DNA from 2 places in the Ensifer sp. GW823-FHT05D09 genome. Region 1 is predicted to be linked to the other one. Evidence: predicted binding sites of a transcription regulator. Region 1 holds the regulator's gene; the other holds the start of a gene.
The links. The regulator HrcA, encoded in region 1, represses chaperone genes, less so after heat shock. The targets are predictions, from matches to a motif close to GTTAGCACTCNCNNNNNGNGAGTGCTAAC.
Positions count from the first base shown of each region.

Region 1 (14,875 bases):
GACGGAGGATATTCAAGCCAGGTCACTGTGGAAAAGTCTGGGCCGCGATTTAGCGCCGACTGCAAGCTTCATCTCGATACGGGCGTGGTTATGCAGGCGAGCGGACAGGCGAACGACCCTCAGGCTGCCTTTGACGCAGCGTCGGAGCGCATCGAAAAGCGCCTTCGTCGCTACAAGCGCAAGCTCAAGGACCACCACAACGGTAATGGTCAAGGTACCGAGGTGGCTTACACAGTGATGGACTCGGTGCCGTTCGAGGATGATGAAGTCCCCGAGGATTACGCACCGACGATCGTTGCCGAGAGTTCGAAACAATTGAGGACGATGTCTGTCGCGAGCGCTGTGATGGCGCTCGACATGACGGACGAGCCTGTCCTGATGTTCCGGACGCCCGGCAAGGCAGAGTTGAATATCGTCTACAGACGCAACGACGGAAACATTGGCTGGATTGACGCTGCCAATATCAAGGGATGAGTGGAAAAGGGGAGCGCCGGTGTGCCGGCGTTCCCTCCACTTCAATCAGCGGACAGGCCGGAAAATACGACTTTTCTGTGCATGGGACCCGCCAAGACAAAGATGGTTAGAGCCATTGCGACGCATTTGTGATGATGTTGTCCGGCTCTAACCGGCGAACGAGGACAAAAGAATGGCATTGGCAGGTCTACTGCACCAAAATGCGATCATCCCGGCCATGAGGGCCAACTCGAAAAAACAGCTCCTTCAGGAATTGGCGGCAAAAGCGGCAAAGATCACCGGGCTCCCAGAGCGCGAAATCTTCGATGTCATCCTGCAGCGCGAACGGCTCGGCTCCACCGGGGTCGGCAACGGCATCGCCATTCCGCACGGCAAGCTGAACAACCTGCCGTCGATCATCGGAATCTTTGCCCGGTTGGACACGCCGGTGGATTTCGAAGCCCTCGACGACCAGCCTGTCGACCTCGTCTTCCTGCTGCTTGCGCCCGAAGGCGCCGGCGCCGACCATCTCAAGGCACTCTCGCGCATCGCCCGAGTGCTGCGTGACCACGATATGGTGGCAAAGATCCGCTCAAGCGATTCCGCCAACGCGATCTACACGCTGCTCAACGAGGACACGACCTCGCACGCCGCCTGAGCAACCGCCGCACCTGCGGTCAGTAAATCTGGCCGTCAGTAAATCTGCCGGCGGTTCAGATGATCTATGAAAATCCGAAACAGGGCGCCCTGGCTCGAAATACCGAGCCGGCGGTAAATGTTCTTGCGGTGAATGCGGACGGTTCCTTCGGCGATGTTCATCGTCTTGCCGATCGACAGGTTGCTATGCCCCCGCAGGATCAGCCGCACGATGTTGCGCTGCTGCCGGGTCAGGCGGTCGGCACAGAGGCTGTCGAACGCGGTCTCGATCGCGTCGTCGTCCCGAGGTGCCGCCGCGACGACTTCACTCTGCTGGCGCCAGTTCGACCGCACGGCCTCCCTGACGATCGGCTCGTAGATCCTCAGGCTCGCCAGCTCGGCGTCGGTGAACGGCGCGGCGCCGCGACCGCGCATCAGCGAATACGTCGCCTGGACCTGGTCATCGAGCGGAATGACGAAGCCGATCTCCTCGACCAGAACGCCGCTTTCCATCGAGATGCAGGGATGCACTTCGGCCGAACTTGAAAAATCCGAATGGAAGAACTGGTCCGGCGCCAGCTCGCGCATGCGCCACAGCCCCGGTGGCTGACCGCCGCTACAGGCGACATAGAACGGGTCGAGCAAATAGGCGCCGCCGAGATAGGCGGAAAGCGCGCTGGCGGACACCTTCGCCGTATAACCGTCATGCAGCACGATCGGCCTTTTGTCATAGGGATAGGCGAAGGCGACCGAGAGGTCGAAACTTGCCACCGAGCGCAGCATGCGGTCGAGCGCGCCGCCGAAATCCTGCGTTCCGATCAATCCGATCAGGGCCGAAATATCGGCCGATTCCCGAGCCAGCATGCGCGTCGAACTCTCCCCTGCCCGCGTATCCCCCATGGGATATCGACAGCCCCTGCTTCGTCAACAATAATCCATCCCATGAGGACCGAGATCGCCGCATCAGACCGTGTGGCGCTTGAGCGCAAGGGGGATGCGATGGCAGGCCGGCTTTCTGGAAAAGTGGCGTTGATCAGTGGTGGGGCCGGAGGCTGCGGGCTTGCCGCCTCCGAACTCTTCGCCCGTGAAGGTGCGAAGGTCGGCATCGTCGACCTGCCGCGCAGCAAAGGCGAAGAGGTGGCCGCCGCCATCCGTGCGAACGGCGGCGAGGCGATCTTTGCGCCGGCGGATGTCTCGGTCTCGGCAGAGGTCAGTTCCGCCGTCAAGGCGGTCGAGGCGGCCTTCGGCGCGATCACCGTTCTCTTCAATCACGCCGGCATCCTGGCAGTCGGCCCCTTCCTCGAAACGGAAGAGGACGAGTGGGACCGGCTGATGGCCGTCAACGTGCGCAGCATGTTCCTGATGACCAAGGCGGTGCTGCCGGGCATGCTCGCCGCAGGCGGCGGCAGCATCGTGTGCACCTCGTCGATCTCGGCGGTTGCCGCAACGCCGATGGAGGTTCTCTACGATACGACCAAAGGCGCCTGCCACATGTTTGCCCGCGCCATCGCCGTCGAATTCCGCGACCGCGGCATCCGCTGCAACGCGGTCTGCCCCGGCTTCATCGCCACCGATCACGGCAAGCGCGAACTGGTCGGTCTCAGCAAATACGGCGTCGACGTGTCGGAGGCAGCGATCGCCGCCCAGCAGGGCCGCATGTGCGACCCGAAGGAAGTGGCGAACGCCGCACTGTTTCTTGCCAGCGACGAGGCGAGCTTCGTCAACGGCACGCATCTGTTCGTCGACAATTGCTTCACAGCGGTCTGAGGGGAGGAAAAGACATGCTTCAATCAGGTGGCCACTGGCGCAACTGGGTCGGAAATCAATCATGCATCGTGCGCCAGCGCGGCGCGCCGGAGAGCGAGGCGGCGCTCGCCGAGATGGTCCGCGAGGCAACGTCGCAGGGGCTCAACGTCCGCTGCGCCGGCTCCGGTCATTCCTTTACGCCGGTGGCATTGACCAGCGGGCTGCATCTGACGCTCTCGAACATGCAGGGCGTCGTCAATATCGACCAGGCGCGCAAACGTGTCGCCGTCAAGGCCGGCACGACCATCAACCAGCTCGGCAAGGTGCTGAAGTCGAACGGTCTCTCGCTCATCAACCAGGGTGACATCGACAGCCAAGCCTTGGCGGGCGCGCTCACCACCGGCACCCATGGCACCGGGGCCACGCTCGGCAACATGGCCTCGCAGATCGTCGGCATGCGGCTCGTGCAGCCGGATGGCAGCGTTCTCGTCGTGGACGAGACCACGCCCGACCTCCTGGAGGCGGCGCGTGTTTCGATCGGCATGCTCGGCGTCATCTCCGAGATCACGCTGCAGGCGATGGACAGCTACAACCTGCATGAAAAGCTCTGGCGCTGCACCTTCGACGAGATGATCGAGCAGCACGACGAACTCGCCGCCAGGCACCGGCACTTCGGCTTCTTCTGGTGCCCGGTGCCTGAAAGCCGGCATTGCTATTGCCTGCCCGATACCGCGTCGGTGTCGACGACGGACAAGACCTCTGATGTCTGCGAGATGAAGGTGATCGACATCACCGACCGGCCGCCGATGGAGGAGGGCTTCGAGAAGATCGCCTATTCCTCGGAGATCTATCCGATCGAATACGTTCCGAATTTCCACGAGCTGGAATATGCGGTGCCCGTCGCCCACGGCAAGGATGCCGTCAAAGCCGTGCGCAAGCTGATGCTGGAAAAGCATCCGACCTGCATCTACCCGATCGAGTATCGCTTCACGGCCGGCGACACCGGCTGGATCAGCCCGTTCTACGAGCAGGATTCGATCACGCTATCGGTCTCGGGCGAACCGGGCACGGATTACTGGGAGTACTTGAAGGATGTCGACACGATCCTGCGCCAGTACGGATCGCGACCGCATTGGGGCAAGCTGCATTTCCTCGGCGCCGACGACGTGACAGCGCTCTATCCGCGCGCCGGCGACTTCCGAGCCTTGCGGGCAAAAATCGACCCGGAGGGGCGCTTCCTCAACGACCACCTGCAGCAGCTGTTTGGCTGATACCGGCCTGCACCGCCGGGACTGCCAAAAACGAAAACGCCGCGCGTCCTAAGGGACGCGCGGCGTTGAAACATATCAGACTGCAGCTCAGGCCGCCGGGCTGTCGCCCTCTGTCGCGGCGGCCTTCGGGCCACCCTTGGACACGCCGACCATGGCCGGACGCAGGACGCGGTCGCCGATGGTGTAGCCGGCCTGGACGACCTGCAGCACCGTGTTGTTCGGCACATCGGCGTTCGGGATTTCGAACATGGCCTGGTGGAAGTTCGGATCGAACTTCTGGCCTTCCGGCTCCAGCTTCTTCACGCCGTGGCGCTCGAGCGCCGACAGCATGGCGCGCTCGGTCATCTCGACGCCTTCGATCAGAGCGTTGAGGCCGGTTTCGCCGGCTTCCTTGGCTTCCGCCGGGATGGCATCGAGCGCCCGGCGCAGATTGTCGGAGACGGCCAGCATGTCGCGGGCAAAGCCTGCGACCGAATAGGACTTGGCATCCTTGACGTCGCGCTCTGTGCGGCGACGCAGGTTGTCCATCTCGGCGGCGAGCCGCAGATACTTGTCGCGCAGGTCGTTGTTCTCGGCCCTGGCAAGTTCCAGCGGATCGGGTTCGGCAACCGGCGCTGCTTCCACAACCTCGGGCGTAGCGTTGTCTGCCTCGGCGTTGGCGGCAGCTTCGTGTCCGTGCTTGTTTGTTTCGTCGGTCATGACGTTCTCCGGTGTATCGTCTGTCGTGTCTTTCGCATTTTCACACCCGCGCGCAACGATGGCCGCATGGCGAGAAAATGCCCAGTGACTGGATTTGATGCCGATATCGAGGTTTAGGGCCGAAAAATCAAGGGTTCAATGCTGTCTGCGGCCAAAAGCGCTCGTTCAGCGCGAAAGCCGCGACATCAGCTGCGCGGTATAGTCGACCATCGGCACGATGCGCGAATAGTTGAGCCGCGTCGGACCGATGACGCCGACGGCGCCGACGATCCGATCCTCACTGTCGCGATAGGGCGCAACGATCAGCGAAGAACCGGACAATGAAAACAACTTGTTCTCCGAACCGATGAAGATCCTCACTCCCGGCCCGCTTTCGGCGAGATCGAGCAATTCGATCAGGCTGTCCTTCTTTTCCAGGTCGTCGAACAGCATGCGCAGGCGGTCGATATCCTCGGTTCCCTCCAGACCCTCGAGCAGGTTCGCCCGGCCGCGCACGATCAGCCGTGCCGGCTTTTCATCGCCCTCGCTGCCTGACCAGATCGCCAGCCCGCGCTCGACCAGATCCTGCGACAGCGCATCCAATTCGCTGCGCACGGTCTGCTTGACCGTTTCAAGCTGCGAGCGCACCTCGCCGATCGTCTGGCCGGCGAGATGGGCGTTGAGGAAATTCGCGGCCTCCGTCAGCTGTGAGCTCGTCACGCCGGCAGGAAGCTCGATGATGCGGTTTTCGACCTGGTCGTGCTCGCCGACGAGCACGGCGAGCGCCTTGGTCGGCGCCAACCGGATGAACTCGACATGTTTGAGAACGGGATCGTTCTTGGCGGTGATGACGAGGCCGGCGCCGCGTGACATGCCGGACAACATCTGGCTCGCCTCTGCCAGCAGCGTATCGACCGGCTGGGTATGGTCGCTGCGCCGCACGTGGCGGTCGATCGAGGCACGATCCTCGGCCGAGAGATTGCCGACTTGCATGAAGGCATCGACGAAGAAGCGCAGGCCCGTCTGCGTCGGCAGGCGACCGGCGCTGACATGCGGCGAATAGATGAGCCCGAGATCTTCGAGATCGCTCATCACATTGCGCACGGAAGCCGGCGACAGCGACATCGGCAGCAACCGCGAAAGGTTGCGGGAGCCGAGCGGTTCGCCGTTGTTCAAATAGGTTTCGACGATGCGACGGAAGATTTCACCGGAACGCTCGTCCAGCGCCGCCGCGATATCGGTCACTCCGGGATTGCGCAGTACCATGTCGCTCCATGTTCGCAGGCCAATCCTGCCGCCGGAAATATAGTGATCCCCGCGGCCGATAGCAAAAGGGAAAAATCGCCCCGGTCGCCTAGTATCCACCGGTTCCCTTTACCTCTGCCATGCTCTAGAAGGCTCACCAGATACGATAGGAGTTTGATGATGCGGCCATCCGGCAGAAAAATCGACCAAATGCGCAAGGTTTCGTTCGAGCGCAATTTCTCCAAGCACGCGGAAGGCTCCTGTCTGGTGCGGTTCGGCGACACGCACGTCTTGTGCACTGCCAGCCTTGAGGAAAAGGTTCCGGCCTGGCTGCGCAATGGCGGCAAGGGCTGGGTGACGGCCGAGTACGGCATGCTGCCGCGCGCCACCGGCGAGCGCATGCGCCGTGAAGCCTCGAGCGGCAAACAGAGCGGTCGCACCCAGGAGATCCAGCGCCTGATTGGCCGGTCGCTACGCGCCGTCGTCGATCTGCCGGCGCTCGGCGAACGCCAGATCTCGATCGACTGCGACGTCATCCAGGCTGATGGCGGCACGCGCACGGCCTCGATCACCGGCGCCTGGGTGGCTCTGCACGACTGCCTGAAATGGATGGAAGCCCGCAACATGGTGAAGGTGGAGAAGGTCCTGAAGGACCACGTCGCCGCCATTTCCTGTGGTATCTTCGCCAACCAGTCGATCATCGACCTCGACTATCTCGAAGACTCCGCTGCCGAGACCGACGCGAATTTCGTGATGACCGGAACCGGCGGCATCGTCGAAATCCAGGGAACGGCCGAGGGCAAGCCCTTCTCGGAAGAGGAATTCGCAGGCCTGCTCGGACTTGCAAAGACCGGCATTGCCGAACTGGTCGCGCTGCAGAAGCAGGCGATATCAGGCTGACAAAAGGGACGGAAACGATGGCCCCGGCGCTGGAAGGCATTCTCGAGACAGCGCTCTACGCGCCGGACCTCGATGGCGCCGAGGCCTTCTACGGCGGTGTGCTCGGGCTGCAAAAGATCACGCGCGCCGGCAATCGGCATGTGTTCTTCCGTTGCGGCCCGGGCGTTCTGCTGGTTTTCAATCCGACGGAGACGATCAAGCCGCCCTCGCCGGATGCCGCCCTGCAGGTGCCGCCGCACGGGACCACCGGCCAGGGCCATATGTGCTTCCGCGTCGCACGAGAGGCGCTCGACGCATGGAAGTCCAGGCTGGAAACGGCGGGCGTCGCGATCGAGGCCGATGTTGCCTGGCCGAACGGTGCGCGGTCCTTCTATTTTCGCGATCCGGCCGGCAACAGCCTCGAATGCGCGGAACCGGGCCTCTGGTCCATCGAATGAAACGTGGCCCCTGCGCCCGCATCTTTTAAGAGAAGACACATCATGCGCACACTGGATGACAAGACGCTCATCGTCGCCAGCCACAACGCCGGCAAGATCCGCGAAATCCGAGACCTGATCGGCCCGCTCGGCTTCGAGGCCAAGTCTGCCGCCGACCTCAACTTCGTCGAACCCGATGAAACCGGTACCACTTTCGAAGAAAACGCGACGATCAAGGCGCTTGCCTCGGCCAAGGCCTCGGGCCTGCCGGCGCTTTCGGACGATTCTGGCCTGGCGATCGACGCGCTTGACGGTGCGCCCGGCGTCTACACCGCCAACTGGGCCGAGCGCGAAGACGGTAGCCGCGATTTCGCCATGGCGATGCAGAAGGTCGAGGACGCTCTCCAGGACAAGGGTGCCAGCGCGCACGACAAACGCACCGCCCGTTTCGTCTCGGTGCTCTGCCTTGCCTGGCCGGACGGCCATGTCGAACTGTTCCGCGGCGAGGTCGAGGGCCACGTCGTGTGGCCGCCGCGCGGCGACCAGGGCTTTGGCTACGACCCGGTCTTCCAGCCGAAGGGTTACGACACCACATTCGGCGAGATGAGCGCTGACGAGAAACACGGGTGGAAGCCGGGTGACGCGCAGGCCTTGTCGCACCGTGCCCGCGCGTTCAAGATCTTCGCAGAAACCTGCCTTGGAGCGTGACGCGGAAACGTGTATGCGGGTTTCCGCTGCCGCCCCGGCTCCAGTTTATGAGAACCAAACTTGTCGATGATCCCAGGTCGATCGACCCAACGTCATCGAGATCGACCGCATGAGAGACGCGACAATGCACACGGCCACGCTATCGGCGATCGGTGACGGCATGGATCCCGGCTTCGGGATCTATGTGCACTGGCCGTTCTGCGCGGCCAAATGCCCCTATTGCGACTTCAACAGCCATGTGCGCCACCAGCCGATCGACCAGCCGCGCTTCGTCGCCGCCTTCCTCAAGGAGATGGCGGAGGCGCGCGAGCTTTCAGGTCCGCGCACCGTCACCAGCATCTTTATGGGCGGTGGCACGCCGTCGCTGATGGATCCTGCCACGGTCGATGCGATCCTTTCGGGCATCGCGCGCGAATGGCATGTGCCCGATGGTATCGAGATCACCATGGAGGCCAACCCTTCGAGCGTCGAGGCGACGCGCTTCCACGGCTACCGCGCCGCCGGCGTCAACCGCGTTTCGCTCGGCGTCCAGGCCCTGAACGACCGGGACCTCAAGTTTCTCGGGCGGCTGCACAATGTCGAGGACGCGCTGAAGGCGATCCGGCTGGCGCGCGAGATCTTCCCGCGCATGTCCTTCGACCTGATCTATGCCCGCCCCAACCAGACCGTCGAGGAATGGGAGCGCGAGCTCAAGGAGGCCGTCTCCTACGCGGTCGACCATCTGTCGCTCTATCAGCTGACGATCGAAGAGGGCACACCCTTCTACGGCCTGCACAAGGCCGGCAAGCTGATCGTTCCGGACGGCGAGCAATCGGCGGTTCTGTACGAGGCGACGCAGGATATCACCGCGTCGATCGGCATGCCGGCTTACGAGGTCTCCAACCACGCTCGTCCCGGTGCCGAAAGCCGGCACAACCTGACCTACTGGCGCTATGGCGATTATGCCGGCATCGGCCCCGGTGCCCATGGCCGCCTCAGCGTCGGCGGCGCGAAGGTGGCAACGGCCACGGAACGCAAGCCGGAGGAATGGCTGCGGCTGGTCGAAACCTATGGCCACGGCATGGTCGAGCGCGAAGTCCTCGATCTTGAGGCACAGTCGGACGAATTGCTGCTGATGGGGCTGCGGCTCAAGGAAGGCGTCGATCTCGCCCGCTGGCAGTCACTGTCCGGCCGCGATCCCGATCCGGACCGCGAACAGTTCCTCATCGATCATGGCTTCATCGAGCGGCTCGGCAATTCGCGGCTGAGATGCACCCCCTCCGGCATGCTGATCCTCGACGCCGTCGTCGCCGACCTTGCCTGCTGAAGTCTTGCAGGCGCGCGGGCGCCCGGCCTGCAACGGTCCAACGGGTTACAATTAATCGTGCGTCTCGCCGGAAAGCGGCGTCGCCCGCATCGATGGTCTTTCTTCGAAGCCATCGAACCAATCGGCCAGCCTTTTGCGGTCACGGAACGATGGCAGGTGGCGGAAGGCCATCCAGGACAAGGTGGTCGCGAGCGCGATGTGGCCGATATCGAGAGGCGCGTCGACATCGAGCGTCTGCTCCAGCCAGTCATAGGTCTGTTCGACCTTTTCGGTGTAGCCGTCGGCCAAGGCCGGGTAGCGCAGACCTTCCGGGCGCCGATCCGTTTCCCAGCGCAACCCGATGCCTGCCTGCGCCAGGCCTTGCGCGACGGCCTGCAGTCTCAAGGCGCGCCAGCGTGGCTCGCCGACTTCGGGGATCAGCCTGTGGCCATCATGCAGCGTATCGAAATAGGCGCAGATGATGTCGGAATCGAAGATCGCCTCCTCATTGGGGCGTAGGAGAACCGGCACCTTGCCGAGCGGGTTTTCCGCATGGACCTGCTCGTTGCGCAGCGTCGGGCTCGTCTCGTGATGGATCACCTGCAATTGCTCGGCAATGCCGACCTCGTGGGCGAAGACGAGCGCCTTGCGGGCGAAGGGGGAATGGGTCTGGTAGTAGAGGATCATGATGCCTCGCGAGCGTTGGGAAATTGGCGGTCCCGCGAAGATGTATTGCATCCACCAAGAGAAAGGCGCTCTGTTTCAGAGCGCCTTTCGCAAGTTTGTTTCGTCCCTCAGGATTTGAACGGATCGCCCTTCTCGGCATTAAGCGCGATGCCCTTGGCCACGAGCCGCGCCACCTGAGCCTGGTCGACCTCGCCCAGCGCCTTCACCTTGATAAAGGCCATGTCGCCCTTGCCGCCGCCCTTGGCCAGACGCGGATCGAGGTCAAGCATGTCGGCACCGCGCCAGAAGCCTAGCGTTACGTAGTCCTTGGCCGCCTTGATCAGGCAGACCGGGCCACCGGCCTCATAGATCGGATGCCCCCATTTCACGCTTTCCTTCGTGCCGCCGGCGGCGAGGATGGCGCCGTGCAGCGCCTTGGCCACGTCCGCGGACGTACCGGAAAGGCCGGCGATGTAGTCGTTGACCGTTTTGCTCATCGTCGATTCCCCCTTAAGCCTGCGTCTCGGTCTTGAACGGGATCAGCGCGCGCACCCGACGATCTCTCAGCCACAGACCGGCCCAGGCGATGACGCCGAGATAGAAGCCGAACAGCAGGTGGGTGAAGAGAGGGCTGTCGGCACGCAGATGTGTCGCCATGGCGCCACCGAGATAACCAGTGAGCAGGATGGCGCCAAGCACCGATGTCCTCGGGGTCGCATAGAGCAGAGCGCACAGGAGCGTGAGCACGCCGAGCAGCCGGGCAAGACCAACGTCAGCGGGATAACCGAGGACCGACAAAGTCTCGGTCACTACATCCAGCGGCACGAGCTTGATCGCACCGTCGAATGCAAGGAATGCAATCACCAGACCGCTCAGCACGCGGCCGAGAATTACCATTTTTCCGGCCCGAGCCGGCATCACAAGCGCAGTGTTCATTCGGGGAGGACTCCTCATTTCCCGTTATCACAAATCGTTTTCAGTCTGTCTTCTTCACCGGCCCGACGATACCCCAGCGGATGCCGAAGGGATCGCGCAGCTGGCCGTAGAGATCGCCCCAGAAGGCGACGGCAAGCGGCATCGTTACCTCGGCGCCGGCGGCCACTGCCCGGTCCCACCAGAATTGCGCGTCCTCGACCACCAGATGCAGCACGACACCCTGCGGCTCGGCATAGGGCATGCCATGTTCCGGGAACGGGTCGTTGAGCATCAAGGCACCGTTGTTGATCGTCAGGTGGCAGTGCACGAGCCGCTTGCCGTCTTCGGCGAGCATGCGTCCGCCATCGGTCGCGGCAAAGGCGCGTGTGTAGAAATCGGCGGTCGCGGCCGCATCCTCGACGCAGAGATAGGCGATCGGGCCCGGCATCGGCGGCGATGCCGGCGCTTGCCAGTCGACTGACGAGGCCGGGTTGAGATCGACGGCCGCCTTGAGGCTGCCATCCATGTAGAACGGCACGGACTCGTGCTGATGGGCGATCTTCCAGCCGGCAGCCAGGCGCTTCAAACCGAGGGTCTGGCGAAACCAGACCGATATCTTGCCCGCATCGATCTTCTCGCCAGAGAGCTCGGTCAGCATCGAGACGAAAGCGACGTCGCTGCCGGCCGAGATATCGAGATCCTCGAAACGATAGCCCAACGGCCCACGCCAGGAGGCAAACCACTGCTGAAGCCCGGCCTCGCCGGCATCGATGGTCTTCAGCGGCGGCGCCAGCGAAAAGAGCACGCAGTCGGGCGTGCCATGCGCGATAACGCGTTTGGCATCTTTCACGCGCAGGGCATCCGCCCAATCGTCGATCACCGCACGGATTTCGGCGACGGCAGCACTCTTGTTGTCGATCACGGACATGGTGGGTCTCCTTTCCCTATGCTGATGGCGTGAGGGCCGCAGCTTCACGCGGCGGATTTCAAAGTTGCCTGGCTGCCCTTTCGAGCTGGGTGGCGCATTGGCCCCAGCCCTGGTGAAAGCCCATCTTTTCGTGCGCATCGCGATCCTCGACGGACCAATGGCGGACACGCGCCGTGTAGCGGGTCTGGGCGCCGACATCCTCGAAGGTGATGGTCACCACCATGAACGGTTTGTCGGAGGGTGCCCACGCGCCGGTGAAGGCGTCGGTGAAGACCAGTTTTTCGTTCGGCACCACTTCGAGATAGACCCCGAGGTTGGGATAGTCCTCGCCCTCGGGCGAGCGCATGACGATGCGGTTGGCGCCGCCGGCGCGCACGTCGAGTTTTGCCTCCGGCGTCGTCCAGGGTGACGGTGCGAACCACTTCTTCATGAGTTCGGCATCGGTCCAGCAGCGGTAGACGAGTTCACGCGGCGCATCGATCAGGCGGGTGATGACCAGTTCGCGGTCGTCGGCGGCTTTGATTTCAGTGACAATGGTCATTTTAGCAACTCCGTCAGCGGGTTCATTCCAAGGACGAAGTTGCAGCGACGGTTCCGACAACTGCCGACAGGATTTTTATCTTTTTTCTTTTGCGAGGTCTTTGTCGCACTCATCCTTGCACAGATGATCGAGTTGCATGCGGATGTGGGAGGCTTCTGCGGCGTTGGTGGCAAGGGCGATCGCACGGTCGAAGGCGACGCGCGCCTCGCGGACCCGGCCTGCCTGTTTCAGCAGCGCCCCCTTCAACCCATGGAAGTAGAAATAGCTTGCGAGTTTTTCGCCAAGTGGCTCGATCAATGCGAGGGCTGCCTCCGGCCCATCCCGCTTCGACACCGCAACCGCGCGGTTGAGCGTGATCACCGGTGACGGCTGCAACCGTTCCAGCGCCTGGTAGAGCAGGTCGATCTCTTCCCAGTCGGTTTCCTCAGGGCGCGTCGCCCGCGCGTGCAGGGCGGCGATCGCCGCCTGAATCTGGTAGGGACCGGGCTGGCGATGGCGCACAGCCTTGTCGATCATCGCCAGCGCCTCGGTGATCAGCGGCTTCTTCCAGAGGCTGCGATCCTGATCGTCGAGCAGGATGATGCCGCCATCAGCATCGAAGCGCGCACGCGAGCGTGAATGCTGCAGGAGGAGCAGCGCCGTCAGCCCCATCATTTCAGGCTCGGAGGGGAACAGCCGCAACAGCAGCCGCGCGAGCCGGATCGCTTCCTCGCAAAGATCGGCCGAGACGCTGTCCGGCCCGTTCATCGCCGAATAGCCCTCGTTGAAGACTAGGTAGATCATCGTTGCGACGGCCGCCAGCCGCTCCGAGCGATCGGCCGCATCAGGCGTTTCGAATTCGATGCCGGCGGCAGCGACGCGGGCCTTTGCCCGGGTGATGCGCTGCTCCATCGCCGCCTCGCCAACGAGGAAGGCGCGGGCAATCTGCTTGACCGTAAGGCCGGAGACGATGCGCAGCGCCAGCGCGATCTGCTGCGTTGCCGGCAGAACCGGATTGCTGCAGACAAACAGGAGCTTGAGGATATCGTCGCGATAGTGCGAGCCGTCCAGCCGGTCGGCCAGATCGCTCTCCTGATCTTCGAGATCCGACAGCAATTCCTCCGGTGGCAGCGCGGTCTCGCGCGACTGACGACGGACCTTGTCGATGCCGCTATTGCGTCCGACGAAGATCAGCCAGGCGGCCGGATCGCGCGGCGGGCCGCTTTTCGGCCACGCCTTCAATGCCCGGATACAGGCCTCCTGAAATGCTTCCTCGGCCGTATCGAGATTGCGAAAATAGCGCAGAAGCGCGCCCATTGCCTGCGGCCGAGCGGAAACAAGTGCGAGGTCGATCCAGGTCGTGTCTGTCATGCGGGAAGCTCACTTGGCTTGTAGATGGCAAGGGGACGAATTTCATAGGAGCCGGTTGCAGGATTGGCAGCACTCAGTTCGCGGGCGAAGTCGAGCGCTTCGTCGAGCGACGCGCAATCGACCACATAGAAGCCGAGCAGCTGCTCCTTCGTTTCGGCGAACGGACCGTCGATCACGACGGTTTCGCTGGGGCTATGACGCAGGGTTGTTGCTGCCGTGGTCGGCAGCAAGCGGGCCACCGGCCCGAGCTTGCCGGCATCGCCATACTTGCGCTGGACGGCGGCAAGGTCGCGCATGACCTTGTCGTCCTCTTCCTTCGACCAGTTGGCGGTCACGTCTTCCTGGTTGTAGCAAAACACGGCGTAAAGCATTGGAACTCTCCTGCTCCTGATACAAGGACGATCTGAAGAAGAGATAGTCGACAGCGTCGACAAAAAAAATACCCGCAACCGCGGGTTCAGACACGAAGATCGCGGCGCGTGCCTGCGCACCGCCGCGACCATCAGCAAAAGCAGTCGATTTCAGATATTTTCACCGCAGGCGAGATCAGGGTCGACCGGTGTCTTGCGGCGGAAACGCCGCAACAGACGGCCATCGATGGCGGCAAGGCCGGCTGCGATTAACGCCATGCCGAAAAAGTGCTTGGGCTCAAGGCTCTCGCCCAGAAACAGGGCACCGAGCAGAATGGCGCTGACCGGGATCAGGAACGTCACCAGCATCAGGTTGGTCACACCAGCCGTTTCGAGGATGCGGAAAAACAGCACATAGGCAAGCGCCGTCGAGATCAGGGCGATGCCGACGATTGCACCCCACACCTCAAGGCCCGGCGCGGTCAACGCCCAGGGACGATCGACGAGCAGCGCGATCGGCACCAGCATGAGGCTCGACGCACTGACCTGCCCGGTCGCGGTGACGATGGGGGCCACACCCATGTGCTTGAAACGGCGGGCAAAAACGCCGGCAAAGGCATAGGAAAGCGCAGCGCCCAGCACGGCGAATTGTGCCAGCACGTTGGAGCCAAGGCCACCGAGCGCTGCCGGGCCGATCATCACGGCCACACCGAGAAAACCGACGAGCACGCCGGTGAGCTTGTTGGCAGTCAGTTTTTCGTCGTCGGTCAGCAGATGGGCGACGACG
Region 1 is NZ_JBXAIA010000001.1:313,261-328,135, reverse strand. It holds gene hpf (ribosome hibernation-promoting factor, HPF/YfiA family) at 1-474, shown strand, start outside; gene ptsN (PTS IIA-like nitrogen regulatory protein PtsN) at 647-1,111, shown strand; gene AC1Q80_RS01660 (response regulator transcription factor) at 1,147-1,953, opposite strand; gene AC1Q80_RS01655 (SDR family NAD(P)-dependent oxidoreductase) at 2,089-2,856, shown strand; gene AC1Q80_RS01650 (D-arabinono-1,4-lactone oxidase) at 2,871-4,106, shown strand; gene grpE (nucleotide exchange factor GrpE) at 4,194-4,805, opposite strand; gene hrcA (heat-inducible transcriptional repressor HrcA) at 4,971-6,050, opposite strand; gene rph (ribonuclease PH) at 6,210-6,929, shown strand; gene AC1Q80_RS01630 (VOC family protein) at 6,947-7,366, shown strand; gene rdgB (RdgB/HAM1 family non-canonical purine NTP pyrophosphatase) at 7,409-8,053, shown strand; gene hemW (radical SAM family heme chaperone HemW) at 8,178-9,359, shown strand; gene AC1Q80_RS01615 (glutathione S-transferase family protein) at 9,411-10,025, opposite strand; gene AC1Q80_RS01610 (DUF1801 domain-containing protein) at 10,133-10,501, opposite strand; gene AC1Q80_RS01605 (DoxX family protein) at 10,515-10,940, opposite strand; gene AC1Q80_RS01600 (nuclear transport factor 2 family protein) at 10,981-11,847, opposite strand; gene AC1Q80_RS01595 (SRPBCC family protein) at 11,906-12,388, opposite strand; gene AC1Q80_RS01590 (RNA polymerase sigma factor) at 12,464-13,738, opposite strand; gene AC1Q80_RS01585 (YciI family protein) at 13,735-14,109, opposite strand; gene AC1Q80_RS01580 (DMT family transporter) at 14,260-14,875, opposite strand, start outside.

Region 2 (14,875 bases), 450 kb from region 1:
GAGCTCGGAGAAGGTGCGGTCGAACGGATACTCGATGACGGCACCGAACCCCATGCCTTCAAGGATACGGGCTTTGAGCGGCGCGGGCGTCAGCCGGAAAACCGGCGTATCCGGCCGAAAGACGGTGCGCGGATGCGGCTCGAAGGTCAACACCAGCGCGGGCACGCCGCGGGCCTTCGCCTCTTCCAGCGCCCGTTCCAGCACCGATTGGTGGCCGCGATGCACGCCATCAAAATTGCCGATGGCGACAACGCCGCCGCGCAGACGCTCGGGCAGCGGGTCGCGGGTTTCGTTGCGATGAAAAACCGTCATCTCAATCTTCCCGTCAGGCGAGCCTGGGCATCCACCATTTCGGCGAGGCGCCTTCCTTTTTCAGGAAGGCTGCAAGCTTCGCCTCGTCGGTCCGGCTTTCGTTCATATATTCCTGCGCGTGAATGCCGGCACTGATGTAGAGCAGGTCGAAGCCAGCATCCTGGGCGCCCTTGACATCGGTCGGCATGCCGTCGCCGATGGCAATGACACGCGTCAGATCGAGCCCGCCGCGAACGGCCTTCGCCTCCGTCAGAGCCGCGCGATAGATGGCGATGTACGGCTTTCCGGCGATGCGGGCTTCGCCGCCCAGTTCTTCATAGAGCTTGGCAATGGCGCCGGCGCAGGGGATCAGCCGATGTCCGCGCTCGACCACCAGATCAGGATTGGCGCAGATGAAGGGGATCTTGCGCTTGGCAAGGCCGGTCAGCGTCGCACGGTAGTGTTCCGGCGTTTCGGTCTCGTCATCATAGAAGCCGGCGCAGACGACGGTCTTGGCATCTTCCGACGAGACGATCTCTGTACCGAGCCCTTCGAGCAGCGGCAGATCGCGTTCGGCGCCGATGAAGAAGATCTTCTTGTCGGCAGCGGCGATCAACGCGCGCGTCACATCGCCCGACGTGACGATGCGGTCATAGGCTTCATCGGGAACGCCAAGTCCGCGGATCTGCACCTTGACGCCTGGGCTGGGCCTCGGCGAGTTGGTGATGAGCACGACCGTCAGCCCGGCCGCACGCGCCTCCGCCAGGGCTTCGCATGCGGACGCAAACGCCTGAACGCCATTGTGGAGAACACCCCAGACGTCACAGAGCACGACGTCATAGCGCCCTGCGATTTCCCGAAAACTGTTGATCCTTGCGGCCATGCGGGCTTCCTGCAAACTCGGTTTCCGGCTTGCATGGCAAGGAAGGGCCGAGAATACAAGCCTCGCATCACGAAAAACGCTGCCATTCCCAAGGATTCGACACGCGATCGCCGCTCGCGCGGAGAAGGCCGCTCGCAGCCCGCCAGACATCGAATGCGAACTGCTTCACAACAACCAGAAATCGCTGATCCAAAGCATCGCGAAGGCCACCGGACCGAACCTCGGTGCCTGGCAAAGCCTCCTGGACCGGCCTGCCCAAATTCCGACTGCTTCATGCCGTATGCAAGCCAACCTTCCGGCTCGGCCGCCGTTCGTTGCCTTTCCTGCGCCGCCGATAACCATGTCGCCTGAAATTTTTTGAACGGCCAATCCTTGACTCGCCTCGGACCCAGCCTTATCTCGGCCTCGCTAGCACTCGACAAATGAGAGTGCTAACACCCATCCATCGGGTCGATGAGCGATCCGTAATGTCATTTGATCGAGGGATTAGACTAATGGCAAGCACCAATTTCCGCCCGCTGCACGACCGCGTTGTCGTCCGCCGCGTCGAGTCTGAGGAAAAGACAAAGGGCGGCATCATCATTCCGGACACCGCAAAGGAAAAGCCGCAGGAAGGCGAAATCGTCGCTGTTGGCTCGGGCGCCCGTGACGAAAGCGGCAAGGTTGTCGCGCTCGACGTCAAGGCTGGCGACCGCGTTCTGTTCGGCAAGTGGTCGGGCACCGAAGTCAAGATCAACGGCGAAGACCTTCTCATCATGAAGGAAGCCGACATCATGGGCATCATCGGCTGATCAGCCGTCGTCCACACCTTTCCATGACAACCAATGGGCAATGAGCCCGGGAGTTTTCTCAAATGGCTGCAAAAGAAATTAAATTCGGCCGCACCGCGCGCGAAAAGATGCTGCGTGGCGTGGACATCCTCGCTGACGCCGTAAAGGTCACGCTCGGCCCGAAGGGTCGTAACGTCATAATCGACAAGTCCTTCGGCGCTCCGCGCATCACCAAGGACGGTGTATCGGTCGCCAAGGAAATCGAACTCGAAGACAAGTTCGAAAACATGGGCGCCCAGATGGTCCGCGAAGTTGCTTCGAAGACCAACGACATCGCCGGCGACGGCACCACGACTGCAACGGTTCTCGCCCAGGCGATCGTTCGCGAAGGCGCCAAGGCAGTTGCTGCCGGCATGAACCCGATGGACCTGAAGCGCGGCATCGACCTCGCTGTCGGCGAAGTCGTCAAGGATCTCCAGGCCAAGGCCAAGAAGATCAACACTTCGGAAGAAGTTGCACAGGTCGGCACGATTTCGGCCAACGGTGAGCGTCAGATCGGTCTCGACATCGCAGAAGCGATGCAGAAGGTCGGCAACGAAGGCGTCATCACGGTTGAAGAAGCCAAGACCGCCGAAACCGAACTCGAAGTCGTCGAAGGCATGCAGTTCGACCGCGGCTACCTGAGCCCCTACTTCGTCACCAACCCGGAAAAGATGGTCGCTGACCTCGACGACGTCTTCGTTCTCCTCCACGAGAAGAAGCTCTCGAACCTCCAGGCCATGCTCCCGGTTCTCGAAGCTGTCGTTCAGACCGGCAAGCCGCTCCTGATCATCGCTGAAGACGTCGAAGGCGAAGCTCTTGCAACGCTCGTCGTCAACAAGCTGCGCGGCGGCCTGAAGATTGCTGCCGTCAAGGCTCCGGGCTTCGGCGATCGCCGCAAGGCCATGCTCGAAGACATCGCCATCCTGACCGGTGGTACCGTGATCTCGGAAGACCTCGGCATCAAGCTCGAAAGCGTCACGCTCGACATGCTTGGCCGTGCGAAGAAGGTTTCGATCTCCAAGGAAAACACCACGATCGTCGATGGTGCCGGCCAGAAGAGCGACATCGAAGGCCGCGTTGCCCAGATCAAGGCTCAGATCGAAGACACCACCTCCGACTACGACCGCGAGAAGCTGCAGGAACGTCTTGCCAAGCTCGCTGGCGGCGTTGCCGTGATCCGCGTTGGCGGCTCGACGGAAGTTGAAGTGAAGGAAAAGAAGGACCGCATCGACGACGCCCTCAACGCGACGCGCGCTGCTGTTCAGGAAGGCATCGTACCGGGCGGCGGCGTTGCCCTGCTGCGTTCCTCCGTCAAGATCACTGTCAAGGGTGTGAACGACGACCAGGAAGCCGGCATCAACATCGTTCGTCGCGCTCTGCAGGCTCCGGCTCGCCAGATCGCTGAGAACGCTGGTGACGAAGCATCGATCGTTGTCGGCAAGATCCTCGACAAGGACCAGGACAACTTCGGCTACAACGCCCAGACCGGCGAATACGGCGACATGATTGCCATGGGCATCATCGACCCGGTCAAGGTCGTTCGCACCGCCCTTCAGGACGCAGCTTCGGTTGCTGGCCTCCTCGTCACGACGGAAGCCATGATTGCCGAACTGCCGAAGAAGGACGCTCCGGCAATGCCGGGCGGCATGGGCGGCATGGGCGGCATGGACATGATGTGATAGGGCGCCAGCCCAATCGCAGCACTGTCCATAAAGCTTCGCCATGCACTAAGAGCGGTTCAGCGCGTCAAGCGTGCTGAACGGGCGGCATGGACATGATGTGATAGGGCGAAAGCTCTGTCGCGGACCTGTTCAAGCAGATCCACGATGATCCATCCGGATCGGAAAGGGCGACCCTCGGGTCGCCCTTTCTTGTTTTGCGGGCAATCCGCGGGCTGCATCGGATGCGCACGCCTAAGCTGTCCGCACGAAAAATTACCCGGCGGCTGTAGCGGCACTAAAAAAGCGTTGAAGTCGAAAAAAAACGAACTATAACAACGCCCCAAGTGGACAGAGATTCACGAGAGACTGGATGGCGGGCCTAAAGAGAGCGAAAAATAGCTCAAACTTTTCATATTAACTGTGTGTCCAAGCTCTCTTTGAGAATATCACGCAAAGCATATAAGTATTTAATCGCAAATTAAGCCGGCCTTTCCTGCGAAATCATTTCGCTTGGCGAGCTACGTCACAGTTTGGTGACCTTTCCGTACAGAAAGACGCAAACGACTTATCGTGCGTGTTCTTCTTCCTATGGGTTGATGGTTGGCGAGGGTTGTATAGTGGGGATGTGCCCGCCTGGTCGAACGAAACTATTCGCCAGGGGCCGTGCTGGGGTAGACCGTGTTTAAGATCACGAGAACAAATTCAGTTCCCCTCGGTGTCCCGGGACAGATGCATTCCGGACTTCCGCATCAGGAATTCCTGGAACAGTTCTGTGTGTCCGAGGGCTGGTCGGGCGATCTGTCGACGGGCCTGTTCCGGCTCGGCGAAAAGGCGTCCGCGATCCATGGTCTCAACGAGAGCGAGTGCGGGCTGCTCAACTTCGTTCGCTGCTACGACCCCGCCGACCGCAATCACGTGCTCGAGCTTTTCGAGCAGGCGGCAACCAGTTGCTCGTCGTTCTGCTTTTCCACGACGATCAGCCTCGAAACCGGCCACAAGCAGCCGGTGTTCTGTATCGGCGAATCCTCCGGCCTCGAGGAGCGCTACTCAGGCACGATCCACGGCATCTTCTTCTTTCCACGCTTCCTCGTCGAAGGCGCCGGCAAGGCTCTGCTGCGCCAGTAGGCGCGCCTCGTCATTTTCGCACGGTTTGGCAACCGCGGGAGCGGCATCCCCGAGGGTAAGGCGCAATGGCGCCTCCTCAGGCCGCCGCGACCTTGGACTTGCCGGAAACGAGGCTTGAGATCGGCGCCGGCCGGCCGAGCAGGTAGCCTTGCGCTTCGTCACAGCCTTCCGCCTGCAGGATGTCGAGCTGCGTCTGTGTCTCGACGCCTTCGGCCAGAACAGGAACGGAGAGGCTCTGTCCGAGCGCGAGGATGGCACGGACAATTGCCTTTGCCTGCGGGCTTGCCTCGACTTCCCACATGAAGCTCTTGTCGAGCTTGATCTTGTCAAACGGGAAGGCCCTCAGCGTCTCGAGCGACGAATAGCCTGTGCCGAAGTCGTCGATCGCGATCGTGACACCCAGTTCCTTGATCTGGCGCAGGGTGAGCAGCGCACGCTCCTTGTCGTCGATGATCGTCGATTCGGTGATCTCGAGTTCGAGCCGCTTCGGGTCGAGGCCGGTCTCGGAAAGAACCGCTTCCACCAGGCTGACAATGTCGCCGTTGGCGAGCTGGACCGGTGAGAGATTGACGGCGATCTTGTGGGCACTTTGCCATCCTGCCGCTTCACGGCAGGCCTCGCGCAGAACCCATTCGCCGATCGGCAGGATCGCGCCGCACTCTTCTGCAAGCGGAATGAACTCGTTCGGTGGCACCATGCCGCGCTCCGGATGGTTCCAGCGCAACAGCACTTCATAACCGATGACGTCGCCTGACATCACTGACTTCTGCACCTGATAATGCAGTGCCAGCTGCCTCTTCTCGATCGCATCCCACAGATCGTTGGCAAGGCTGCGCCTTTGGCGCGCCGCCTCATCCATCGACACCTCGTAGAAGCAGACGGTCTGGTTGAGCGCCGCCTTGGCGCGGTACATCGCAAGGTCGGCATTGTTGATCAGCGTTTCCGCCGTCTCGGCGTCCTGCGGATAGATGGCGACACCCATGCTACCACCGGACTTCAACTCGAAATCGCCGAAGCGCATTTCCTCATGCAGGCTCTTTTCGATGCGACGGACGAAGTCGTTGAGCTCCGACAGTTCCTCGAAGCGCTTGACGGCAGCAAACTCGTCGCCGCCGAAGCGCGCCACGAATTCGCCCTCCTGGAGCAGCGACTTCATTCGCTGTGCGATCGTGACAAGCACAAAGTCGCCGGCGGCATGGCCGTGCAGGTCGTTCACTTCCTTGAACTTGTTGAGGTCGAGGCCGATGACGGCAACCTTGCGTGAGAACCAGGCAGCCGCGCCGAGTTCTTCTTCGAGGTAGCTGCTGAACTGCAAGCGGTTCGGAAGGCCAGTCAGGCTGTCGTGGCGGGCAAGGAACGAAATCTGTTCCTCGCTGTCGAGGCGCTCGGTGATGTCCTCGTACGTGCTGACCCAGCCGCCATCGGCAAGGGTGCGGTGCTTGGTCAGGATCGAGCGTCCATTGGGCAGCTTTTCGACGATGTCGCCACCGCCCTTGCCGACCATATCGACGCGATGCTTCTGATAGAGTTCGTCGGACTTGGCCCGCGCGATTGCCGGATCGGAGTATGTCCGGGCAAAGACCTCATCCAGAATCTGATGGAACGTCAGTCCCTTTCCGGCGAGCGTTTCAGTGAAGCCGAAGATCTCGCGGCAGCGCCGATTGGACAGCAACAGACGGTCGCCGCTGTCGAAGAGGCAGATGCCCTGCGACATGTTCTCGAGCGCGATGTCGAGGTTCTTGCTCACTTCGGCGATGTGATCCGCATCGGCCCTTTGCTTGGTGATGTCCTTGACGATCTTGATGAAACCCGCATGGGTCCCATCGTCGTGCAGGAACGGGTCGAGCACCACATGCGCCCAGAACCGGGTGCCGTCCTTGCGGTAGCGCCAGCCTTCGCACTCGAACTTGCCGTTGGCGCAGGCTTCGTCGAGTGCCCGCTGCGGCAGCCCTACCCGCTGGTCTTCAGGCGAATAGAAACATGCGAAATTCAGGCCGATGATTTCGTCGGCAGTATAGCCCTTGTTGGCTTCGGCTCCGGCATTCCAGCTCGCAACGTTGCCTTTCACGTCGAGCATGTAGATGGCGTAATCCTTGACGCTGCGCACGAAACGGGCGAATTCGCGTTCGGAAGCGGCGGCCGAAAGCTCGGCATGGTGTGCGAAGCCGGCGGCAAGCAAAACCGTCGTCAGCAGGAAGAAGGCGGTTCCGGCGATGACGAAGGCCAGAAAATGCGGCTGTATCATGCCTTGGGGCGGCGCCAGCAGAAAATCGGCCTCGATCGTCACGGCGCCCATGGCGGTGAAGTGCAAGGCGACGATGCCGAGCGTCATGAACAGCGTTGCCAGAACCTTGGCCTTCAGCGGTCGACCGACGAACGCGATGGTCCGCAGTGCGCCGATATCGAACAGCGAGCCGGCCACGATCGAGGCAAATACCAGCGTCCAGTCCCAGCGGATGCGACCGGGAACATCGAGTGCTGCCATGCCGAGGAAATGCATGCAGGCCACACCGAAGCCGAGAACGATACCGCCGGCGATCCAGGAGACAGCCCCCTGCGCATAGGTGGCGATCAGAAGCGCCATCGTCGTCAGAACGACCGCGACGGCCAGCGACAGGGCCGTCAGATCGATCTGATAGCCGAGCACGACGCCCGGATCATAGGCAAGCATCGCGATGAAGTGGGTTGCCCAGATGCCGAAGCCGCTGGCTATGCCGGCAGCTACCGCCCAGATCGCCCTCGCCTTGCCTGCAGATGCACGCCCTCGCTGCAGCAAGGTCACGGCACCGTAGCTTGAGAGGAAGCAGATCAGGGCAGCGAGCACGACCAGCTTGAGATCATGCTCGACCACGAGGCATGTGAGAACCTTGAACATCGCCAAACGCCTAAATGAAACTTCTGGTCCGAAAGTGGATTCCCACTTCCGGTTCATCGCTTCTGTTGGCGTCCTGCCATTTAAGGAATGGTGAAAGTCGGCACGCAACCGCCGTTTGGAAACGGGACGATGCTTTCGTCCTTAACGAAGGTTGAAACGCCACCGCCTTGTAGTTGAGCATCTCAACCGGCTCAATGAGACCGTGACGGTCGTGCGGCTAGGCCTGTGCCAAAAGCGCCTTCAGATCCGACTGCGGATCGGCAATGACGGCCCTGTCCGGATGGATCCCCGTTTCCAGTAGCTTCTTGCCGGTGACATAGGCCTTGGCATCGTTGATGGCGTCGACGGCGATGAGCTTTCCCTCGCGGAAATACCAGACCGATACGCTGCCTTCGCGCTGGCCGGGGCGAACGATGGTTTCGTCGTGACCGAGGCCAAAACCGGCGATCTGCAGTTTCACGTCATACTGGTCCGACCAGAACCAGGGTTTTGGCGCATAGGGCTCCGTCCCACCGGCAATCACGGCGGCAACAGCCTCGGCCTGATCCACGGCATTCTGCACCGATTCCAGGCGGATACGCGTGTTGTCCCAGGGCTGAACGGCGCAATCGCCCATTGCGAAAATCGCCGGGTCGGCGGTCCGCCCATGGCTGTCGACAACGATGCCGCCAGCGGTTTCGAGGCCGGCGCCATGCGCCAGGTGATCGTTGGCGGTGACGCCGATGCCGACGATGACGAGATCGACCGGCAGCACCGAGCCATCGGACAATTCGACGCTGGTCACGCGGCCATTTTCGCCGATCAGCCGGTTCAGGCCCGTTGCCTCGCGGACGTCGACACCGCGCGACCGATGAATTTCGCGAACGATGCCCGACGTCGCGGCGGACGCAACGCGTTGCAGGATGCGGTCGGCCATCTCGATGACCGTCACCTCGAGCCCGAGCGTACGCGCGACCGCAGCAGCCTCGAGGCCAATATAGCCGCCGCCGACGACGAGCGCCCGCTTGCCGGGCTTCATCTCTTCGGCCAGGAGATCGGCATCCCTGAAATCGCGGACTGTGAAAACACCGTCCAGGTCGCCGCCGACCGACGCCGGCAAACGGCGTGGGGTGGCGCCGGTTGCAAATGCCAGGGTCTCGTAGTCGAGCGACGTTCCGTCGCTCAGTGTCACGCGGCGGGCGACGCGGTCGAGTTCCGTTACAGTGGTCGATAGCCTGACGTCGACATTGTGCTCGCCGTACCAAGCCTCAGGCCGATAGAGCAGCCGGTCGAGGCTCATCTCGCGAAGCAGGAATTTCTTGGACAACGGTGGACGCTGATAGGGCAGACTAGCCTCGGACGCGACGATGGTGATCGGCCTTTCGTCCTTCAACGCCCGCAGTTTGGCGACCAACGCAAAGGCGGCCTGACCACCACCGATTACAACAAGCCTTCCGGTCACGCTCTCACCCGTCATTTATCCGTCCGTACAACAAGGCGTAGCCTTTCCGCCCGAGCCTCGTCAACTCGTACGAACGGCCATGCCCACCGATCGCTCACCCCTTGGCGGGGATTTCCATGCCCTTTTGCGCCGCAGGACGCGCCAGACCACGCTCGACCCAGGCCATCACGTTGGGGAAACTCCTGTAATCGAGTTCGTCGGCGCCACCATAAAACCGGCGCGCGCCCTCCACCCAGGGATAGGTGGCGATATCGGCGATGGTATACTCCTCACCCATCAGCCATTGCCGTCCCTGAAGCCTGCCCTCTAGAACGCTCAGCAGCCGCTTCGATTCATCGCGGTAGCGCTCGACCGGATAAGAATTGTTGGCGACCTTGTCGGCAGCGAATTTGAAGAAGTGGCCGAACTGCCCGAGCATCGGGCCGACGCCGCCCATCTGGAACATCACCCAGCAGATCGTCTCATAGCGAGCGGCCGCATCCGAAGGCAGAAGTTTCCCTGTCTTTTCCGCAAGATAGAGAAGGATGGCTCCGGACTCGAAGAGGCCGATCGGCTTACCGCCAGGGCCGTTCGGGTCGATGATCGCCGGAATGCGTCCGTTCGGATTGAGCGACAGGAATTCGGCCGATTTCTGGTCGTTGGTGTCGAAGGAAATCCGATGCGGCTCATAGGGCAATCCCAGTTCTTCAAGCGCAATCGAGATTTTCACGCCGTTCGGCGTCGGCAAGGAATAAAGCTGGACGATACCAGGGTTCTTCGCGGGCCAACGCTTGGTGATCGGAAAGGCGGAAAGATCGGCCATCAAATGCTCCTCGAAACGAACGGCGCAGGCGGCGCCCGCCGCTTGCGCCGCGTAGATAAGGTCATTCATGCGCATTTGTCAGCCGGTGAGGCAAAATTTACTGCGCTGCGTTAATCGCCTCGTCCGGACGAGGACGATACGGCCCGCGCTCGCGGGCGGCGATCAACGAGGAAAACATGCTAGAAAAGTCAACCCGGTGGCTTGCCCTTATCAGCCTGATGGCGCTTGCCCAACCGCTTCACGCCGCGGAGACGAACAAGCCGAAGTTAGGCCCCATGGCCGTGCCGGTTACCGTCGACAACGGCCATTTGCGGATGTCGGCGGCCCCCGACTATTGGGCGATGGCATCTTTCTACGTGCCACAGCAGACATCGAGTGCTTGTTCGCTTGCCTCGCTCGCAATGGTGACGAACGCGTTGCGCGGCCTGCCCGGCGGGTCGCAAGACAATCTGGTCACTCAGGAGGGATTGCTGGAAGCCGTCGACAGCCGCAAATGGCGCGAGCAGACGAAGGAGGACGGCGATGGCGTTCTTTTCTCCGAGCTTGTCGCGCAAACGGATGCAAGCCTCAGGGCATTCGACATCAAGGCGACCGTTTCCGCCAACCATGTCGGTCCCGATGCGAAGGCCACGCTCGACGCCTTCCGCAAGGCGCTTGCCGAAAACGAAAAGTCGGCAAACGACATGATCGTCGTCTACTTCAACCAGGGTGTGGTCACCGGCGACTGGGATGGCCCGCATGTCTCGCCGATTGGCGCCTACGATGCGACGCACGACCGCGTGCTGGTGATGGACATCGATCGCGAATGGTACGTGCCCTACTGGACGGCGACCGAAACCCTGTTCAAGGCCATGCAGCGCCCGGCGCCCGCCGACCAGAGCGTGCTCGCCGGCGAGACCGGCGGCTGGGTGCACGTCTCGAAAGGCTGATAGCCGCCGCCCGGAAGCATACCGGCGCGGCGCGTTTCAGAGTTCAAAGCGCGTCGCGCACGGCCGAAAGAATGCGGCCGACGACCGGGTCACTATCATGCGCCGGCTTGCGGGCACGCACCAGGCAGGCTTCCGACCGGAGGATGACGCCGTCGGTCAGGATCTTCAGGTGGTTGGCAACGAGGGTCGAGCCGGTCGAGGTGATGTCGACGATGATATCGGCCGAGCCGGACGCCGGCGCGCCCTCGGTCGCGCCGAGGCTTTCGACGATCCGGTAGAGCTGGATGCCGTGACTGCCGGAGAAATGGTTTTGCGTCAGCCGCCAGTATTTGGTGGCGATCGCCAGGCGCCGGCCATGGCGGGCGCGGAAGTCGGCGGCGACGTCGCCGAGATCGGCCATGGTGTCGACGTCGTACCAGATCTCCGGAACGGCGACGACGACGTCGGCATGGCCGAAGCCGAGGCGGGCGCAGAATTCGACGCGGGCGTCGGCATTGGCAAGGCCCTCACGCACAAGGTCCTCTCCCGTAACGCCGAAATCGATCGAGCCGTTGCCGAGTTCGCGCGAGATCTCGGAGGCGGACAGGAAGGCGATCTCGACATCATCCCAGCCTTCGACGCGACCGCGATAGGAGCGGTCGTTGCCAACGGCGACGATCTTCATGCCGGCGCGCTCGAAGATCGCCGAGGCGTCGTCCTTCATCCGCCCCTTGGACGGTAGAGCGATGGTGATGGTCATGCGGCACCTCCGCTGGCAGCGATTGCCGCTTCGATCCGGTCGAGCCAGAGCGAGAAGCCGACGGCGGGGATATGCTCCTGCGCGCCCAACAGGGTCAGAAGCCGGTCGAAGCGCCCGCCACCGGCAAGCACGGCCGGCGTGCCCTCGACTTCGACTTCGAAGACGAGACCAGTGTAATAATCGAGCGGGCGGCCAAAGGCGGCGCGGTAGCGAATGACGGAGACGTCGGCACCGACAGCGGCAAGCGCTGCCACCCGGGCGTCGAAACGCGAGAGTGCGCCGTCGAGCGTCAGGCCGGTCTTCTCGGCAAAGCGGAAAAGGGCGGCCGGCGCTTCTGCGAGCGGCATGTCGAGCGCCAGGAATTCACGCACGAGGTCCAGCGTTTCCGGATCGAGCCTTGTATTGGCCAGCTCCATCTTTTCCTTGAGCCGGCGGGCAATGTCCTGCGGAGAGCGGCTGGCATTGGTCGAATAGCCAGTTGCCTCCATGGTTTCGCCGATATGGGCGACAAGCCGCGCCTCGTCATCGAGCATGCCATTGATCGCCAGTCGCTCGACTTCGGGCCCGAAGACGCCAGCGGCTTTAGGATCGGCAAGCTCGGCCAGCAGCTTTTGCAGATGTTTCTGATCGCCGAAGGCGTGAATCAACCGCTTCTGCCAACCGCCGGGAAGGCCGCAGGCACCAACGACCGCTTCGAACACCGCCTGGTCGCCGAGCGTTACCGTCAGGCTGCGGCCGGGAAGCCGATTGGCAACCACCCGCATGGCATTGCCGACCGCACGCGCGTCGGAAGCGGCGATATCGGTATCGCCGAGATCCTCGATGCCGGCCTGATAGAATTCATTGCCGCCTTCGCGGCGCTGGCGGAACACTTCGCCAAGATAGGCATAGCGCTTGGGCGTGCCCGTCGCCGTTTCGATGTGGCGAAGGCAGACGGGAATGGTGAATTCCGGCCGCAGGCAGAGGCTCTCGCCGGTCTCGCTCTCGGTCATGAAGATGCGGCGGCGAAGATCCTCGCCGGCCATGGCGAGAAACGGCTCGGCCGGCTGGATCACCGGCGTGTCGACCCGAAGCGTGCCGAGGCTTTCGAAATCGGCAAGCAGGTCAGCGGAGAAGGCGGGAAGGTTGATCAGAGGCATCGCCGTCAGCCAGCCCTTGCCCGGTCCTCGGCCTGTGCCGCGAGCATTTCACGCACCTTTTCGACAAGATCGCCCGTCGGCACCGAGACCTGCGCCACCCGCGCCTCGCGCCAGGCCGCATTGTCCTCGATTTCGCCCGAGAGGCGCTTGCCCTCGATCAGGTCCTTGATCTGCACCAGACCAGCAGCGCGCTCGTCGCCGCCCTGGATTATCGCCAGCGGCGCACCGCGACGGTCGGCGTATTTCAGCTGGTCGCCGAAATTCTTCTTGTTGCCCTGGTACATCTCGGCGCGAATGCCGGCATGGCGAAGCTGCTGCACGAAGCGCTGGTAGTGGCCCATGCTGTCGATGTCACGATCCATGACGCATACGACAACCGGAGCGACAACCTCGGCCGAACCGAGCTTGCCGAGGTTCTTGAGCGCGGTCATCAGGCGCGAGACGCCGATCGAGAACCCTGTGGCCGGAACCGGCTGGCCCATGAAGCGCGAGACGAGACCGTCGTAGCGACCGCCGCCGCCGACCGAACCGAAGACGACCTTTTCGCCCTTCTCGTTGGTGACGGCAAACTGTAGCTCGGCCTCGAAAACCGGGCCGGTGTAATATTCGAGGCCGCGAACGACCGAAGGGTCAATCTTGATGCGGTCGGCCTCATAGCCGGCGCTGACAACCAGGCTGCGGATGGTGTTGAGTTCCTGGACACCCTCGCCGCCCTTGGCGGTGCCTGACACGAGTGCTGCGAGGTCGTCGGCGCTTTCGGCATAGTTCTGGATGCCGACAAAGAACAGGACCTTGTCGATCTGCTCGCTGCTCAGTCCTGCACCCTTGGTGAAGTCGCCGCTTTCGTCCTTGCGGCCCTCGCCGAGCAGCAGGCGCACACCTTCGGGGCCGAACTTGTCGAGCTTGTCGATGGCGCGCAGCACCGTCAGGCGATCATTAGCCTTGTCGTCGCCGCCAAGCCCGATCGCCTCCATGACGCCGTCGAGAACCTTGCGGTTGTTGACGCGGATCACGTAGTCGCCGCGCTTGATGCCGAGCGCTTCCATGGTATCGGCCATCATCATGCACATTTCGGCGTCCGCCTGGACGCCGGCGGCACCGACCGTGTCGGCATCGAACTGCATGAACTGACGGAACCGGCCCGGGCCTGGCTTCTCGTTGCGGAAAACATAGCCGGCACGATAGGTGCGGAAGGGCAGCTGGATCTCGTTGAAGTTCTCGGCAACGTGGCGCGCAAGCGGCGCCGTCAGGTCGTAGCGCAGCGACATCCACTGGTCGTCGTCGTCCGTCAGCGAGAACACGCCCTCGTTCGGGCGATCGCTGTCGGGCAGGAACTTGCCCAGCGCGTCCGTGTATTCGAACAGCGGCGTTTCGACCGGATCGAAACCGTACCGCTCGTAGACTTCGCGGATCTTGACGATCATCTCGTCGGTGGCGCGAATATCGTTGGCCGAACGATCGACGAAGCCGCGCGGCAGGCGCGCCTTGAGCTTCTGCGGTTTCTTTTGTTTCTCGGTCATGGGGAGCATTCCGGGCTGTCAGCGGGTTTGGAGCTTTCCCTACCGGATCGAGGCATGGGCGGCAAGGGTTTGCGCGGCGCAAAGCGCCTTCTTGCCTGCGCCTTCGACCCTGCTCGCCTATCTTTGCGAGCCGCGACCAAGAATACTCAAGCCAGTTGCGGCACCGGCCGCGAGAGGCCCTGCCTCAGGCCCTCGACCACGCCACGGCAATGGCAGCCTTCGATGTGATCATTGACGAGGCCCATGGCCTGCATGAAGGCATAGATCGTCGTCGGGCCGACAAAGGTCCAGCCGCGCTTCTTCAGATCCTTGGAGATGCGCGTCGAGGTCGGTGTCGTCGGGTTGGCGGCGATCACCTCGTAGCTGACAAATGCGGGCCGCTCGTCGACACCCGGTTCGTGCGACCAGAAATAGGCGGCAAGCGAGCCGAATTCGGCTTTGAGCGCCTGGGCGCGCCGGGCGTTGTTGATGGTCGAGACGATCTTGCCGCGATGGCGCACGATGCCGGTATCGCCAAGGCAGCGCTCGATGTCGGCGTCGCCGAAGGTCGCGACCTCATCGAAGTCGAAGCCGGCGAAGGCGGCGCGGAACGCCTCGCGCTTCCTGAGGATCGTCAGCCAGGAGAGGCCGGATTGAAAGCCTTCGAGGCAGATCTTCT
Region 2 is NZ_JBXAIA010000001.1:765,556-780,430, reverse strand. It holds gene AC1Q80_RS03860 (bifunctional riboflavin kinase/FAD synthetase) at 1-312, opposite strand, end outside; gene AC1Q80_RS03855 (TIGR01459 family HAD-type hydrolase) at 326-1,174, opposite strand; gene groES (co-chaperone GroES) at 1,669-1,965, shown strand; gene groL (chaperonin GroEL) at 2,028-3,665, shown strand; gene AC1Q80_RS03840 (hypothetical protein) at 4,326-4,772, shown strand; gene AC1Q80_RS03835 (bifunctional diguanylate cyclase/phosphodiesterase) at 4,849-7,647, opposite strand; gene AC1Q80_RS03830 (NAD(P)/FAD-dependent oxidoreductase) at 7,865-9,088, opposite strand; gene AC1Q80_RS03825 (glutathione binding-like protein) at 9,183-9,890, opposite strand; gene AC1Q80_RS03820 (phytochelatin synthase family protein) at 10,067-10,819, shown strand; gene hisG (ATP phosphoribosyltransferase) at 10,863-11,558, opposite strand; gene AC1Q80_RS03810 (ATP phosphoribosyltransferase regulatory subunit) at 11,555-12,697, opposite strand; gene hisS (histidine--tRNA ligase) at 12,703-14,217, opposite strand; gene AC1Q80_RS03800 (DNA-3-methyladenine glycosylase I) at 14,364-14,875, opposite strand, start outside.
Region 2: the regulator HrcA is predicted to act here: its motif matches at 1,582-1,610, upstream of groES (co-chaperone GroES).